Regions from separate parts of the Bacillus sp. UNC322MFChir4.1 genome, predicted to be linked through region 1. Evidence: predicted binding sites of a transcription regulator. Region 1 holds the regulator's gene; each other region holds the start of a gene.
The links. Region 1 encodes Rex, which represses fermentation and respiration genes when NADH is low (regulators of the CRP and FNR family bind a similar motif). Its sites were predicted from a motif close to TTGTGAAATATTTCACAA; they were not measured.
Positions count from the first base shown of each region.

Region 1 (4,037 bases):
ATAACTCAAGAACTTTTGTGGCAATGCGATTAATGAAATAGCGGTCATGGGAAACAAATAAAATTGTTCCTGGAAAATCAATGAGCGCATTTTCTAAAATTTCTTTGCTGCTTAAATCTAAATGGTTGGTCGGCTCGTCCAAAATAAGTACATTTGATTTTTGCATCATAAGTTTTGCGAGAGCTAAACGTGCCTTTTGTCCACCGCTTAAAGAAGAAACAGGTTTAAGAACGTCGTCACCAGAAAATAAAAAATTCCCAAGTACTGTGCGAATTTCTTTTTCTGGTTGTAGCGGGTAATCATCCCAAAGTTCATCCAATACACGTTTTGATGATGTTAAGTTTGCTTGTTCTTGGTCATAATATCCGATAGAAACGTTAGAACCAAACGAAATAGTACCGTTTAAAGGACGAAGTTTATCCACAAGAGATTTTAATAAGGTGGATTTTCCAATTCCATTTGGACCGACGAGCGCAACACTATCACCTCGCGTTAATCGGAAACGAATGTTTTGAATAATGGGCTCATTCTCATAGCCAATTGTCACATCGCTTACTTGTAATACATCATTACCACTTTGTTTATCGATATCAAAGTGGAAAGAAGCGGATTTTGTATCGCCGATTGGTTTGTCCAGAAGTTCCATACGATCTAATTGTTTTCGGCGACTTTGCGCCCGTTTTGTTGTGGAAGCACGAGTGATATTTTTTTGGACAAATTCTTGTAATTTTGTTACTTCTTCTTGTTGCTTCTCATAACGTTTCATCTCTTGTTCATATAGGGACGCTTTAAGATCTAAGTATCTACTGTAGTTTCCTGTGTACTTTCGACTTTGTTTATTGGAAATCTCATAGACCTGCGTGACAAGTCTGTCTAGAAAGTACCGATCGTGTGAAACGATTAAAATAGCACCAGGATAACCTTGTAAATATTGCTCAAGCCACGTTAATGTCTCGATGTCTAAATGGTTGGTTGGCTCATCGAGAATAAGCAAATCTGGTTTCGTCAATAATAGCTTACCAAGGGCTAAGCGAGTTTTTTGTCCACCGCTTAGTGTTGAGATTGTTGTTTTGTGTGTTTCAGGAGGAAAACCAAGCCCGCTTAAAACAGAGCGAATATCAGCTTCGTATTGATAGCCACCTTCATTTTTATAATTTAATTGTAGGCGATCATATTCTGCTAACAATTTTTCATAAATGGTTCCATTTGTGAAATTTTCTTCTTTTCCCATTTCTTGCTCTAGTCTGCGGAGTTCTTTCTCCATACGTTGTAAGTGAAGAAATACCGTTAGCATTTCATCCCAAATCGTTAACGATGTTTCAAGACCGGTATGCTGTGCTAAGTAACCGATAGATACATCTTTCGGCTTTATAATTTCGCCGCCGTCATGGGATAATTCTCCGGCAATAATTTTTAATAATGTAGACTTTCCAGCGCCATTACGCCCGACAAGTGCAATGCGATCACGCGTCTGTACTTCTAACTTAATGTTTGAAAGAATCACTTCAGCCGCGAATAGCTTGGAAAGATTATTCACTTGTAGTAAAATCAATGTTTTCACCTCAAATATTTTCTTAACTTTGCCATGATTATATTTCTCAATCATACTAAAAATAGTGTATAGTTGAACATAAATAGAGAAATTCTCTCTCTATTATACAAGGAAAACTATCAATGCTAAACTTCCGTACATGTTTCAATCACTTGAACAGATAGGAAGAGAGGAGGGGGTTGCATGGAGCAGCCTAAAATTCCGCAGGCAACTGCCAAAAGATTGCCTCTATACTATCGATTTATCCAAAACCTATCGTTATCTGGTAAGCAACGCGTATCATCAGCAGAATTAAGCGAAGCAGTGAAGGTGGATTCAGCGACAATTCGAAGAGACTTTTCATATTTTGGAGCATTAGGGAAAAAGGGATATGGCTATAATGTAAATTATTTATTGTCGTTTTTCCGCGAAACACTTGATCAAGACGATGTAACACGCGTAGCGTTAATAGGGGTAGGTAATTTAGGTACAGCTTTCTTACATTACAATTTTACGAAAAATAATAATACAAAAATTGAGATGGCGTTTGACGTTGATGAAGAGAAAGTTGGAAAAGAAATCGGCGGGATTCCAGTATATCATCTGGATGAATTAGAAGAGAGACTATCCGGTGATATAAAAGTGGCAATATTAACAGTGCCTGCTTCTGTTGCGCAAGCTGTAGCAGATCGCTTATCGCATACGAGCATACAAGGTGTTTTAAACTTTACACCTGCTAGGTTAAATTTATCAGAACATATTCGAATTCATCATATTGATTTAGCAGTAGAATTACAAACGCTCGTGTACTTTTTAAAAAATTATCCACAATAAAAACGCAGGAAATTCCTGCGTTTTTATTATTTCTTCTTACTATCTTTTTTCGCTTTAGAAAAAAGAATGCGAAGTGCAAAATTAAAATCAATTGTTGCCATTATAGCAAGTAGTATTGTGTAAAAGTTCCAAATTGTATCTTTTACACTTGTAATTGCTAAGTATGTAAAAATACACCCTAGAAGAAAATACAAAGTTGCCATAACAAATGGTGAATTTCGCATGTTTAAAATCCTCCGATGAATCCTTGCAGTTTTTCAGCTTTTTCTAGATAGGGACGAAGTACGAATGTAATTAACATAACATTTGTATTCATCATAACATGAGCCATAATTGGTACAATAATTCGTTTTGTTTGTACGTATAAAAATGAAAAAACAAGCCCCATGGAAATATACACTAATAAATGTGTAGGGTCAAAATGAATGATAGCAAATATAAGCGAACTTATGATTGCTGCGATAAAGAAGTTATATCGTTTATATAGTGTGCCAAATAGAATTTTTCTAAATACAATCTCCTCAAGAATAGGGGCAAATATAGATGAAACAATCATAAATAATGGCACAGCTCTTATAATGCCGATAATGTTTTGTGTATTTTCAGATTCCGCTTTAATTTTAAAAACTTGTGTTTCAATTGTGCCAGCAATGACCTGGGCAAATAAGGCAAGGAAAACTCCTAAAATAATCCACCCTATCGTAGCGGGGAGATTTGTTTTTCCGCGATTCCATTTTTCAGATTCTGTATCATTACGTAGTAACACAAGGATGATAATAAGAGCGATAAAGAAGCTTATCAGCCCCCAATGTGCAGTAGCTAGTTGGATTTTTTCATCAAGGGTCCGGTGCCCATTATTGTATACTCCGCTTTTTAGAAGAATCAATCCTCCAACTATACCTGATAATTGCATCAAAATATATGTAACAATAACCCACCAATATTGTCTCTTCAATTCCATAACTCCTTTTTGGATTTTTTGTAAAGAAAAAGGAAAATGCTCTATCCATAGAGAAAACAACTTATGGCATCTTTCTTATTGTAACATAGGTGAAGATGAAAAAAAGATGGAATCTCTATCATATGAAAGTTAGCAAACGACATAAAACCTCCTTTCTTTTAGAGGAGGACGAGGGCATCAAGTGGTCATTATATGTCGAAAAAGAAAAATAGATTTATATATCAATGTATCTTCCTTTGTGTAATTATTAAGTAGGGTATAAATGCTTTGGAACAAGTGGGAGAGGGGCTAGGATAGTTTTCCGAAAAATTACGATTTTTTCACTTGCAAAAGAAAATGAGATTCTTTATTATAATAAGTGTGTTAGCACTCGGAGTATCAGAGTGCTAATAAATATAAAATTTACATAATAAATTGAGGAGGTTGTTGTTCATGCTAAAGCCGTTAGGTGATCGCGTTATTATTGAACTTGTTCAAGCAGAAGAAAAAACAGCAAGTGGCATTGTGCTACCAGACACTGCAAAAGAAAAACCACAAGAAGGTAAAGTAGTGGCGGTTGGTACTGGTCGTGTGCTTGAAAATGGTGAGCGTGTTGCTTTAGATGTAGCTACAGGAGATCGTATCATCTTCTCAAAATATGCAGGTACTGAAGTGAAATACGAAGGTACAGAATATTTAATTTTACGTGAAAGCGACATTTTAGCAATTATC
Region 1 is NZ_JQKQ01000052.1:4,014-8,050, forward strand. Features, by position in the region: gene BR72_RS16370 (ABC-F family ATP-binding cassette domain-containing protein) at 1-1,552, opposite strand, end outside; gene BR72_RS16375 (redox-sensing transcriptional repressor Rex) at 1,736-2,365, shown strand; gene BR72_RS16380 (YdiK family protein) at 2,392-2,589, opposite strand; gene BR72_RS16385 (CPBP family intramembrane glutamic endopeptidase) at 2,592-3,320, opposite strand; gene groES (co-chaperone GroES) at 3,759-4,037, shown strand, end outside.

Region 2 (4,037 bases), on a different contig from region 1:
TCCGTTTGTTGTACCTAATAAATGTTTTAAGAAATACTCGTGTCCTTTACCAGAACTTGAGATTAAATTCGCGCGCCATACGAATAAATTGCGCGGGAAGTTATTTTTGTTATCAGGGTCTTCAATCGCAAATTTGAGTTCTTTGTTTTTTAGCTTCTCTGCAACATATTTCCCGATTTCCTCCTGGGTTGTTGCACCATTAGCGACCGCTTCTTTATATAATTCAATTCCGTTTTTCTCGAATGTTGGATAGGATGGTAACCAGCCAAGGCGAGCTGCCAACACATTGTAATCACCGTGGTGCTGATAGCGTGAGTTGCCGACAACTGGTGATGCTAAATGACCAACTGGTGTATCTTCATAGCGCCACTGATCTGTAACGAAATAGAAGAACGACGTCCCGTTTTGCAGTTTTGGCGGACCTTGCCAATCTCTTGCCATCGCAATTGTTTGCCAACCTTCTGCTGGACGTAATTTTTCTTGGCCAACATAATGAGCCCAACCGCCGCCGTTTACCCCTTGTGCTCCAACGAGAAGAACGAGGTTTAACACAGCGCGGTAAATCGTATCAGAGTTAAACCAATGGTTAATACCAGCGCCGACAATAATCATCGAGCGTCCATTTGTATCAACGGCATTTTGCGCAAATTCACGAGCGATTTGAATAATCAGTTCTCGTTTTACACCTGTCATTTTTTCTTGCCATGCTGGCGTAAATGGAACATCTTCATCGAAACTCTTCGGTTCTGGGCCGCCAAGACCGCGGTCTACGCCGTAGTTTGCTAATGTTAAATCGTAGACAGTTGTTACGAAAAGATCTCCGTTTGGCGTTGTAATCTTTTTCACTGGAATCGTACGTTCTAATACTTCATTTCCGTCATCAGAGAAGTACGGAATTTGGACAGTTCCAATTGAATCTTCCATACCAAGTAAAGAAAGACGTGGGTCGATTTTTTCGCCTGTTTGTTCATCTTCTAAACGTAAGTTCCATTTTTTCTCGTTATCCCAGCGTGATCCCATTGTGCCGTGCGGCGTAGCGAAATCATGACTTTTATCGTTCCAAAGAACAGGTTTCCATTCGCCAAGTTTTGTTTCCCGGCCAATATCAGTCGCATTTAAGAAACGATCTGCAACAAATTGACCGTCTTGCTGTTTTAACGTGACAAGGAACGGGAAATCTGTGTATTGCTTTGCATAATTTATGAAGTAGTCTACTTGTTTGTCTACGTAGAATTCTTGTAAAATGACGTGTCCCATTGCCATTGCAAGTGCCCCGTCTGTCCCTTGTTTTACACTGATCCAGTCATCAGCGAATTTTGTTGATTCGGCAAAATCAGGACTAACAGAAACAACTTTCGTCCCTTTATAGCGCACTTCCGCTAAGAAGTGAGCATCTGGTGTCCGCGTTAGCGGTACGTTGGATCCCCATGTCATAATGTAGCCAGCGTTGTACCAATCACTACTTTCTGGCACATCTGTTTGATCACCCCAAATTTGTGGTGAAGCTGGTGGTAAGTCAGCGTACCAATCGTAGAAGCTCAGCATCGGCCCGCCCATCAGCTGCATAAAGCGGCTGCCAGCTGCGTGACTTAGCATAGACATCGCTGGAATTGGTGAGAAACCAACATTTCGATCAGGACCATATTTGATTACTGTATATAGTAAGGAAGCAGCAACGAGCTGTAATACTTCATCCCAACTTGCACGAATGAAGCCGCCTTTTCCGCGAGCACTTTTATATGCGCGTGCTTTTTCTGGATTTTCAACAATGCTTTTCCAAGCATCTAATGGTGATTCATGTTTTTGCAGTTCTTCTTGCCACATATTCCAAAGAACGCCGCGTACATATGGATATTTCACACGAAGCGGACTATAAATGTACCAAGAAAAGCTTGCTCCTCGCGGACATCCGCGTGGTTCAAAATCTGGCATATCAGGACCAGTAGACGGATAATTTAGTTCTTGTCCTTCCCAAGTGACAATTCCATCTTTTACGTAAATGTTCCAGCTGCAAGAACCGGTGCAGTTTACGCCGTGTGTGGAGCGGATAACTTTATCATGTTGCCATCGTTTTCGGTAGGCATTTTCCCATTCTCGGTCTTCATATGTTTCTTGCGTATGATTATCGTTATAACGATCTATTGGAGAAAAATATTTTAAACGTTGCATAAATGGTGATAGTTTCTTCTTCATATCGTTCACTCCTTTATTGCGTCTCTCTTGCTTACTTTCACTATAAGAGGGCACACAAAATAGAGATGTGATATCTATCACAGTTCAACAGATTGTCAAAATTCATAAGAGTGTAAGGAAAAAAATAGAGAAGATGTGATATTTTGCACATCGCAAAATATGTTTTGTATGTAAAGTAGGGGGAGAAAGAAAAAGAGCAGCATCTTCAATAATATATCCATGTTAATTTTCTGGCAGCTGCTGCTATGCAGAATAAAACGCTTGAAACCTTGCATGTGGCAAGAGAAAGTACTGACCGCTTCTATACACGGCCAGAAGCTCTCGTTCCTCACTAAAAGAAAAGGTTTTTATGTCGTTTTTTTAACTTGTATATATAGGAATGCTACTCAATACTACAAATAGAAGTAGGGCAATCTTCACAAGAGATTGCACATTTTAAAAAATGTAAATTATGAATGGTGATTTTGCCTTTATGAATAGAAATAATATCTTGTTTTTTTAAATCATTTAACATGCGATTGACACTTTCACGGGAGGTTGCACAGAAGTTGGCAAGATCCTGATTTGTTAATGGAAGATCAATCAGAATACCATCTTCTTTTAAAATGCCATAACTATTCGTCATGCGAATGAGAGTGGAGTATAGTGCTCCTTTTTTGCCATGCAATACTAGATCACGGAACTTCGTTTGCATTCTTCGTAAATGTTCACTAACCCACTTCATAAATTCAAAGGCAAGAGCTGGTTTTTCCAGCAATGCTTTTTCTAATGCATCCCGCTTAATGACGCCGATTTCTGCACGTTCAAGTACTTTTGCATTTAATAAATATTTGGCGTTTTCCGTAAATAATGTAAGTTCCCCAATAATATCATTCTCCGAACAAATGCGCAGTGTCAATTCTTGACCATCGGCGCTAATTTTACTAATTTGCACTTTTCCAGAGCGAATAATGTATAGTTCTTTTGCCTCCATACCTTCTTGGAAAATATAATGGGATTTGTTCACTTGCATTTTATATTCAACAGATGCGAGTAATTCATTTAAATCATTTGATAATGCAGTACTGTTTGTCACAGCAGTCACCCCTTTTTTCCGAATAGTCTATCCCTTATTTTGAATATAAATATAGTGAAAATGCAAGAGATTTTTTCCTTTTCCTAATTGTGAACAGTTTTTGACTGGATTTGTGAAGAATTTTTGAATGAGGAAATTGATGTGAGAAATATCACAACATAGATTGTAGTTCTTTTTTATGATGAAGACAAATGAAAGGCATCCAAAAAAAGATAAAGTGCAAGAGCAAAACACCCTAGTTTAAAAATATATTATAATAGAATAAAAGTATATATGCAGCAAGAAGGAGGGGTGACGATGACTGAGAAGATTGTAGATGTATGGCAGCGTCCACTTCAAGATTTACGCATTTCTGTCATTGATCGTTGTAATTTTCGGTGCACGTATTGTATGCCGGCTGAAGTGTTTGGACCAGATTATGCTTTTTTAAAAGAAGAGTTTCTACTTACGTTTGATGAGATTGAACGATTAGCTAAGCTGTTTGTTCGTATGGGAGTTAAGAAAATTCGCTTAACTGGCGGTGAACCGCTACTTCGTAAAGATTTACCACAGCTCATTAAACGTCTTGTGAAAATAGAAGGCTTAACAGATATTGGGCTAACGACGAACGGCATTCATTTAACGAAACAGGCAAAGGCATTAAAAGAAGCTGGTTTAATGCGAGTAAACGTCAGCTTAGATGCGTTAGATGATGATGTATTTCGAAATATTAATGGCCGCAATGTAAGCACAAAACCTATATTACGAGGAATTGAAGAAGCAAAATCTG
Region 2 is NZ_KN050810.1:172,947-176,983, reverse strand. Features, by position in the region: gene BR72_RS19965 (nitrate reductase subunit alpha) at 1-2,193, opposite strand, end outside; gene BR72_RS19960 (Crp/Fnr family transcriptional regulator) at 2,576-3,268, opposite strand; gene moaA (GTP 3',8-cyclase MoaA) at 3,566-4,037, shown strand, end outside.
Region 2: BR72_RS19965 (nitrate reductase subunit alpha) is a predicted target of Rex. The motif match lies at 2,327-2,344, and genes of this name have one in related genera.

Region 3 (4,037 bases), on a different contig from region 1:
AATTACACCAAAATCTATTGGAACAAATTAATTGGAAACGGAGCGAAAAAAAATATGAAGGCATTGGTATGGACTGAAAATAAACAATTAGAATATAAGGAAGTAGAAGAGCCAAAAATACAAAAAAATAATGACGTAAAGGTCAAAATATATGGGACTGGAATATGTGGAACTGATCTAAATGTATTAAAGGGAAAAATGTATGCTGCACCAAACATGGTTATGGGGCATGAATCAGTTGGTGTAGTAGTTGAAGTAGGAGAAAACGTAAAAAATGTAAAGGTAGGGGATCGCGTAGTAATTGATCCTACTCAATTTTGCGGAAAATGTTATTTTTGTAGAAAAGGATTAACATGTTATTGCGAAGAATTTGATGATTGGCAATTGGGAATTGGTTCTCATGGAACATTTGGAGAATATTATGTTGGAGAAGATAGATTTATTTATAAATTGCCTGAATCAATGGAATGGGAAAGAGCAACTCTAATTGAACCTCTTGCTTGTGTTCTTAGTGTTATAGAAAAAGCAAACATAAAGCCCCATGAATCAGTTTTAGTCTTAGGATCAGGACCAATAGGGTTGTTAGTTCAATTAATTGTGCGAAAGCTTGCTAGAATTACAGTCGCAACAGAAATTGGTCATTTTAGAGCAGAGGCAGCAAAAAAAATAACTAAATATGTGTATCATCCTCAAGACCTGTCTTTAGAAGAGGTTCTTCGTATTAACCAGGGAAGAAAATTTGATGTAATTTTTGATGCGATAGGCAATCAACTTGAATGGGCATATCCACTGATTGAAAAGGGCGGGAGACTGATACCTATGGGGTTTGATGACACTTATGAGTTTACAGTCAAACCTTTTGAACTCTTATCAAAAGGCATTACAATTATAGGGACAGGGGAAGCTCATCACATGATGGAAAAAGCTTTGTCATGTGCAATAGATTTACCTGAATTATCAAGTTTAATTACAGATAAAGTACTACTTGAAGATTTTAATAGCGCTATTGGAGATCTAATAGGTATTGATCCAATTACTAATGAAAGAAAAGATATTCAGTCTATAAAGACTATCTTAGTCTCCGAACCTGGTGTTATATAACCGGTTAGAATAAAAATAGTAAAAAGAACCTAGCAAAAGGTTCTTTTTTTAGGTTTCTTTCATGGTAGTTGAACTGTATTTTATCTTTGATTGGTATAGCTTTGGAGCAATCCATATAATTAGTTGGTTCTTAATGAACTTTATAATTAACTAACAAAACGAGGGTAAGCAACGGAGCTTACTTTGAAAGAAGCGACAGAAAATATTATGGAAGTAGCAATCTCTGAAGAAATCCCAGCAAGAACACAGGAATTTGTTTGTGTAATGATGAAACAATCTGAAAATATGATATGATCAGCTATCAAGAGATTTAGAGAAACGCGCAGTAGAATTAAAAAAGACAATTGCGCAGTTTATGGTATAGGGAAGAATGAGGATTGTTCTTCCTTTTTATTTTGTTGGAAGTGTATCAAATTTTGATACATTATATAGAAAAGTAAAAATATGAACGTTTCCGTAACATTTACCTCTATCCCTTTTAGATGGAAATTATAGCAAGATATAATAAAGCTATAATATTAGAGGGAGTGTCTTTCATGAAAAAAGAGAAAAGACAACAACTAATTAAACAATTGGTGAGAGAGAATGAAATAGATAGACAAGAAAAATTGGTAGAGTTGTTAGAGGAACGGGGGGTATCTGTTACACAAGCAACGATTTCTCGAGATATTCATGAATTAAATGTAGTAAAGGGATCTTCGGCAAAAGGACAAGTTATATATAAGATTTTTACAGACGAGAAGAGGAGGGCAGATATACAGTTAAAGAAAAAGTTAAAAGAAGTTGTTATACAAATCGATTATATAGAACAGATGACTATTATTAAAACTTTGCCTGGGAATGCTCATGTTATTGGGGCCTTATTAGATGAACTAGATTGGAAAGAAAAAATAGGATGTATATGTGGGAATGATACATGTCTTGTAATTTCTGGATCAAAAGTAGAAAGGGAGATTTTAAAAGATAGATTGAATTTGATTATGTAGGTACAAATTAAAAAACGATATTAAGATTCCGTTCTTTTTAGGTAACGGATATATAAAGTGAAACTTTAATCAGTGGGGGTTTTTTCATCCCCCACTGATTATCAGCCCTCACCAATCGGGCTTTTACGGGCAGTTTATCTCCTACCTAACTTCTTAAGAAAAGCGGAAGCGGCTCGTTCAGAATCGCAGGACGCCCACGCCCCTGACAGAGAGGCGCTTTTTGCCTCGTCCGAGGGGGCGAAACGGCCGGAGATTCTAGCCGCTAGAGCTGGACAATGCTTTCGCCAAATTTTGAGGTGGGAGTATTACTGCCCACGAATAGCGGGATAAAATGAATACATAAATGAGAGGGCTGTTTCTAATGAATGTTAGAACAGCCTTTTTGTTTATATTGAGGTTTATGCAAATGCGAGATAAAAAATTTTTAATAAAAATAGGAGGCTATTATACAGCTAATATGCGTGATATTTCACCTTATTAGTTAATTATGAAGTGAAATATCTTATAAAAATACAATTACATATCGTTTTTAAAAAATAATTTGTGAAATATTCCACTTAGTAATGTTAGCGTTTTCACAAATCTGTATATGCATTCCGTTTATTATGTATTTGTAGACAACAAACAAATTTAAAAGGAGGTACAACAAATGAAACATCCGATCCATGTTACTTCAGAAATTGGAGAATTAGAAACGGTTTTACTAAAGCGTCCTGGTAAAGAAGTGGAGAACTTAACGCCAGATTATTTGCAACAATTATTATTTGACGATATTCCATATTTACCAATTATTCAAAAAGAGCATGATTATTTTGCGCAAACGTTACGCAATCGGGGTGTTGAAGTTCTTTATTTAGAAACACTAGCAGCTGAGGCGTTAGCTGATAAAAAACTTCGTGAAGAATTTGTTGATCGTATTTTAAAAGAAGGACAAGCTGATGTAAACGGTGCGTATCATAATTTAAAAGAATATTTACTTTCCTTTTCAAATGAAGAAATGATTCAGAAGATTATGGGGGGCGTACGGAAAAACGAAATTGAAGCTAGTAAAAAGACCCACCTGTATGAATTTATGGAAGATCATTATCCATTTTATTTAGATCCAATGCCAAATCTATATTTTACTCGTGACCCAGCAGCTAGTATAGGTGGCGGTTTAACAATTAACAAAATGAGAGAACCAGCACGGAGACGTGAATCATTGTTTATGGAATATATCATTAAACATCATCCACGCTTTGCGAGTCACAATGTACCAGTTTGGTTAGATCGCGATTATCAGTTTCCAATTGAAGGCGGCGATGAGCTGATCTTAAATGAAGAAACAATTGCGATTGGCGTATCGGCTAGAACATCGGCTAAAGCGATTGAACGTTTAGCGAAAAATTTATTTAGTCGTCAAAATAAAATTAAGAAAGTACTAGCAATAGAGATTCCAAAATGTCGTGCATTTATGCATTTAGATACAGTATTTACAATGGTTGATTATGATAAATTTACAATTCATCCAGCTATTCAAGGTCCAGAAGGAAATATGAATATTTATATTCTGGAAAAAGGAGAGAGTGAAGAAGTTCTTAAAATTTCACATCGTACTTCTTTAACTGAGGCTTTAAAAGAAGCATTAGGTTTGAGTGAATTGGTACTTATTCCTTGCGGAGGAGGAGATGCGATTGCTTCTGCTCGTGAACAATGGAACGACGGATCTAACACACTAGCAATCGCACCAGGCGTAGTTGTTACATATGATCGTAACTATGTATCCAATGCTTTATTACGAGAGCATGGTATTGAGGTTGTGGAAGTATTAAGCTCAGAATTGTCTCGCGGCCGTGGGGGTCCACGTTGTATGAGTATGCCGATTGTCCGAAAAGATATTTAATTTAAATAGAGAAGAAAGTAGGGATGAGTGATGATGATGACAAAACCAAACTTAAAAGGAAGAAGTTT
Region 3 is NZ_KN050813.1:39,175-43,211, reverse strand. Features, by position in the region: gene BR72_RS23270 (inositol monophosphatase family protein) at 1-77, shown strand, start outside; gene BR72_RS23265 (zinc-dependent alcohol dehydrogenase) at 55-1,101, shown strand; gene argR (arginine repressor) at 1,638-2,087, shown strand; gene arcA (arginine deiminase) at 2,737-3,969, shown strand; gene argF (ornithine carbamoyltransferase) at 4,000-4,037, shown strand, end outside.
Region 3: arcA (arginine deiminase) is a predicted target of Rex. The motif match lies at 2,629-2,646, and genes of this name have one in related genera.

Region 4 (4,037 bases), on a different contig from region 1:
AGTAAAACAATTAATTAACCAACAACAACAACAACGTGAAGAGGTTCAAAAACAAATGGAAAGTTTTTTAGAAGAATTCAAATCCATGCAACTAGACCTCGTAAAAAAGTTCGAGGAAAACTCAAAAAATCTATTTACTTCCATGAAATAAGAAAGATGTGGCAACTGACTGCAAAAAATACGCTTTCCCTTCTTTCTCCCTTTGCATCTGGACCGCTCACATTTTTCAACATGGAAAAGAAGGAGGAAGAAATGAATCCTTTTCGAGAAGCAGAATCTGTTCAAGAGCTTTATTATGATGACATTCACTTAGGGGATCGAGCTTCTTTAACAAAGACCATTGCAAACGAAGATATTATTACGTTTGCAAAACTTACAGGCGATGTAAATCCAATTCATCTCCTTGATTCTTTTGCTAAAACAACGATGTTTAAAGAACGCATTGCCCATGGTATGCTCGTTTCTAGCTTTATTTCAACAATACTTGGCACAAAGCTTCCTGGAAAAAATACCATTTATTTATCACAAAACATCGCATTCCGTGCCCCTGTAAAAATCGGAGATACATTACGTGTTGTCGCTGAAGTCATTGAAAAACGCGACGATAAAAGAATTATTACATTACAAACAAACATCTATAATCAATACGATAAAGTTGTTGTAGAAGGCACAGCAACCGTTATGAAAAAAGAGTAGCGCTGCTACTCTTTTTCATTTCCTCCAAGAACTGTTAGTCTCTCCGATTACTTCCGCGTATGAGTGAAATTCAAACACATACAATAACATCATCAGCTCTTATAAGCTGAAAATGAAAAAAGGGGTTTTATACTATGGCAAAAACAAATAAACTACTTGTTCCTGGTGCTGAACAAGCATTAGAACAGTTTAAGTATGAAATTGCACAAGAATTTGGTGTGAATTTAGGCTCTAACACAGCTTCTCGTTCAAACGGATCTGTCGGCGGTGAAGTGACAAAACGCCTCGTTTCTCTTGCACAACAACAATTACGTGGATAATAATATAAACAATGGATTTGAGGCGGATATTCTCCGCCTCTTTTTTAGCGTACATAAAGTGAAATATTCACACAAAACTCTTTTAGCAGATTGACAAACTTTAGCAGTACTTATATACTGTACGTAATAGCATATTTCCAAAGGGGAGTAGCGTCAGAGAAAATATTCTCTGAAACAAAGTCGTCATTACGTGGAACCATGTTCCTCCGGCTTTGTTGGCATAGTTTATTACATATGTCTAGCAAGACCTTTGCCTATTAACGGCAGAGGTCTTTTTTGCATTCATTTCTAAATTCCTCCGCCGTTGATAGAGCTTATTTTGGGGAAGCTAAACAACGGGGAATTTTCTTCTGTTTGTTTAGCGCTTGTACAAACGAGAGGAGATTGTAAATGGAACTATCTTTATTATTGGAGTATGGTTGGGTATTACTTATTTTAGTCGCTTTGGAAGGAATTTTAGCAGCAGATAATGCACTTGTCCTTGCAATCATGGTTAAACACTTACCGGAAGAAAAACGTAAAAAGGCTTTATTTTACGGACTTGCAGGAGCATTTGTATTCCGCTTTGGATCATTGTTTATGATTTCATTTCTTGTCGATGTATGGCAAGTACAAGCAATCGGTGCCATTTATTTAATGTTTATCGCTGGTAACCATCTTGTAAAAACGTATGTTAAAAAGAATGCAGCTCATCAAGAAACAGAGAAAAAAGAGACAGAGAAAAAACAAGAAAACTTTTGGTGGACTGTATTTAAAGTAGAAGTTGCTGATATCGCGTTTGCTGTTGACTCTATTTTAGCAGCTGTTGCATTAGCAATGACATTACCGAAGACAAATCTTGGTACAATTGGCGAACTTGATATCGGACAGTTTGCTGTTATTTTCGCAGGCGGTATGATTGGATTAATTATTATGCGCTTTGCCGCATCCGCTTTCGTAAACTTACTGCAGCGTAAACCAGGATTGGAAACTGCTGCATTCATGATTGTCGGTTGGGTTGGTGTGAAATTAGCAGTTTATACGTTAGCTCACCCTGCATTAGGCGTCATCCCACACGAATTCCCAGAATCAACTACTTGGAAATTAACATTTTGGATTGTATTGCTGTCAATTGGTGTAGGTGGTTGGCTCTTATCAAAAGAAACAACGCCAAACGTACAACAAGATTCAAAACAATATAACGAAAAAGCGCTGTAATTTCAGCGCTTTTTCCTTTTTCTCCATAGATAGAGTTTCTCAATTTTGAAAATATATTATACAATATTTTGTTCAATATTTCACAAAAATGTTGTCCTTTTTGTGAAATATTGAACAAGATTATTGAAAGTAAGAACAAATACGTGTAATTTATTCATATAAAGAATATTAATAAATGATTTATTGAAGGAGCGTAATGTTTTATGCTAGAACAAGGAGTAGATTACCTAGTACAGCTCGCAAAGAAAAAGAAAAAAATGTTAGATAACAATCCAATGCAATATTTCCTTCGGGCAGCGCTAGCTGGTGTCTATATGGGTTTTGTTATTGTACTATGTTCTAAATTAGGAAATTTCTTTCATGATGCACATTCACCCGCAACATATTTTGCATTCTCTATATTTTTTGGAATTGCACTTATTTTAATTATATTTGGTGGAGCTGAATTATTTACAGGAAATACAATGTATTTCACCGTTGCAACTTTACGTAAAGAAACAACTGTTATCGATACACTTCGCAACTGGGGTGCTTGTTATATAGGAAACTTAGTAGGAGCAGTATTTTTGGCATTGCTATTTTATGCAACTGGTATTTATGAAACAATAAGTCACAATCACTTATTAAATGTAGTTGCCACAACAAAGATGGGCGCATCAACAACACACATATTTTTCAAAGCTATTTTATGTAACTGGCTCGTTTGTCTTGCATGTTTCCTTCCATCACAAGTAAAAGGAGATACAGCTAAAATAATTATGATATTTTTAACTGTATTTACTTTCTTCATGTCAGGATATGAACATAGCATCGCAAATCTAGCCATCTTTTCAATTGCTTTACTTGTTCCACATCCTGATACAGTTTCTTTTGCAGGTGCGATTCATAACTTAATTCCAGCTACAATCGGTAACATAGTTGGCGGATCTGTTTTTGTTGGTATGGTTTATCATTATTTGACTAAAACGAAATCTGCAAAACCAGAAATCGATTCCGAACAAACTGAAGAAATTATTCCATTGTCAGCGCAAGTAAAATAAGATGAAACTTTTATTGAGCGAGCATTCCAAATTGATTGGAATGCTTGCTTTTTTAGTAACTTCCAACACATTTAATTATAATGGACGAAGAAATTTCTCCAGACTCTTTTCCTTTTTGTATCCGCGCTAACATATAATGTTGTCCAATCGAATCATTCGTATGAAGATGAATTTCCTCCACATGTAATCGTTCTTTACAAAATACATCTACGAAAAATAGCCCATTTCTCTGACGAAATCCCATATTATAATCAAGTGATAACGTATGTATCTTATAATTCCGCATGAGATCCAGCGCTTGTTCGACTGTCGTCGCTAGTGTAAAACCAGATGGGCACGGTCTTTGATCATCCATAAATACATTCATCTTATCCCTCCTCTACATACTATATGTACATATAGTACCAAGTGCAATAAAAGGCGCAAAAGGAAGCGGTTCATTATATGTCATACGTTTTAGAGCAATTGAGATAATAAGAAAACAAAGACCAAATAATGATGAGAAACAAAGTGATAACAGTATCACTTTTGTTCCAACGACAAAACCAAGTAAAATAAATAATTTTACATCCCCTCCTCCGATTCCTTTTGGATAAATAGTTTGAATGATATATAAGAGCATAAACATGACCATTGCTCCTAACAATCCATCCCACCATAGCGATGGCTGTATAAAAAAACGTTCGATTAAAAATAGTCCTGCAAAAAAGAGTAAAATTTGATTTGGAATAACCATATAAAGAAGATCTGTAATGGAAACAATAAGAAGAAGTGATAACAGCGT
Region 4 is NZ_KN050809.1:275,794-279,830, forward strand. Features, by position in the region: gene phaP (polyhydroxyalkanoic acid inclusion protein PhaP) at 1-151, shown strand, start outside; gene BR72_RS18675 (MaoC family dehydratase) at 253-696, shown strand; gene BR72_RS18680 (alpha/beta-type small acid-soluble spore protein) at 831-1,016, shown strand; gene BR72_RS18685 (TerC family protein) at 1,407-2,213, shown strand; gene BR72_RS18690 (formate/nitrite transporter family protein) at 2,417-3,253, shown strand; gene BR72_RS18695 (cyclic-phosphate processing receiver domain-containing protein) at 3,306-3,620, opposite strand; gene BR72_RS18700 (prepilin peptidase) at 3,633-4,037, opposite strand, start outside.
Region 4: BR72_RS18690 (formate/nitrite transporter family protein) is a predicted target of Rex. The motif match lies at 2,282-2,299, and genes of this name have one in related genera.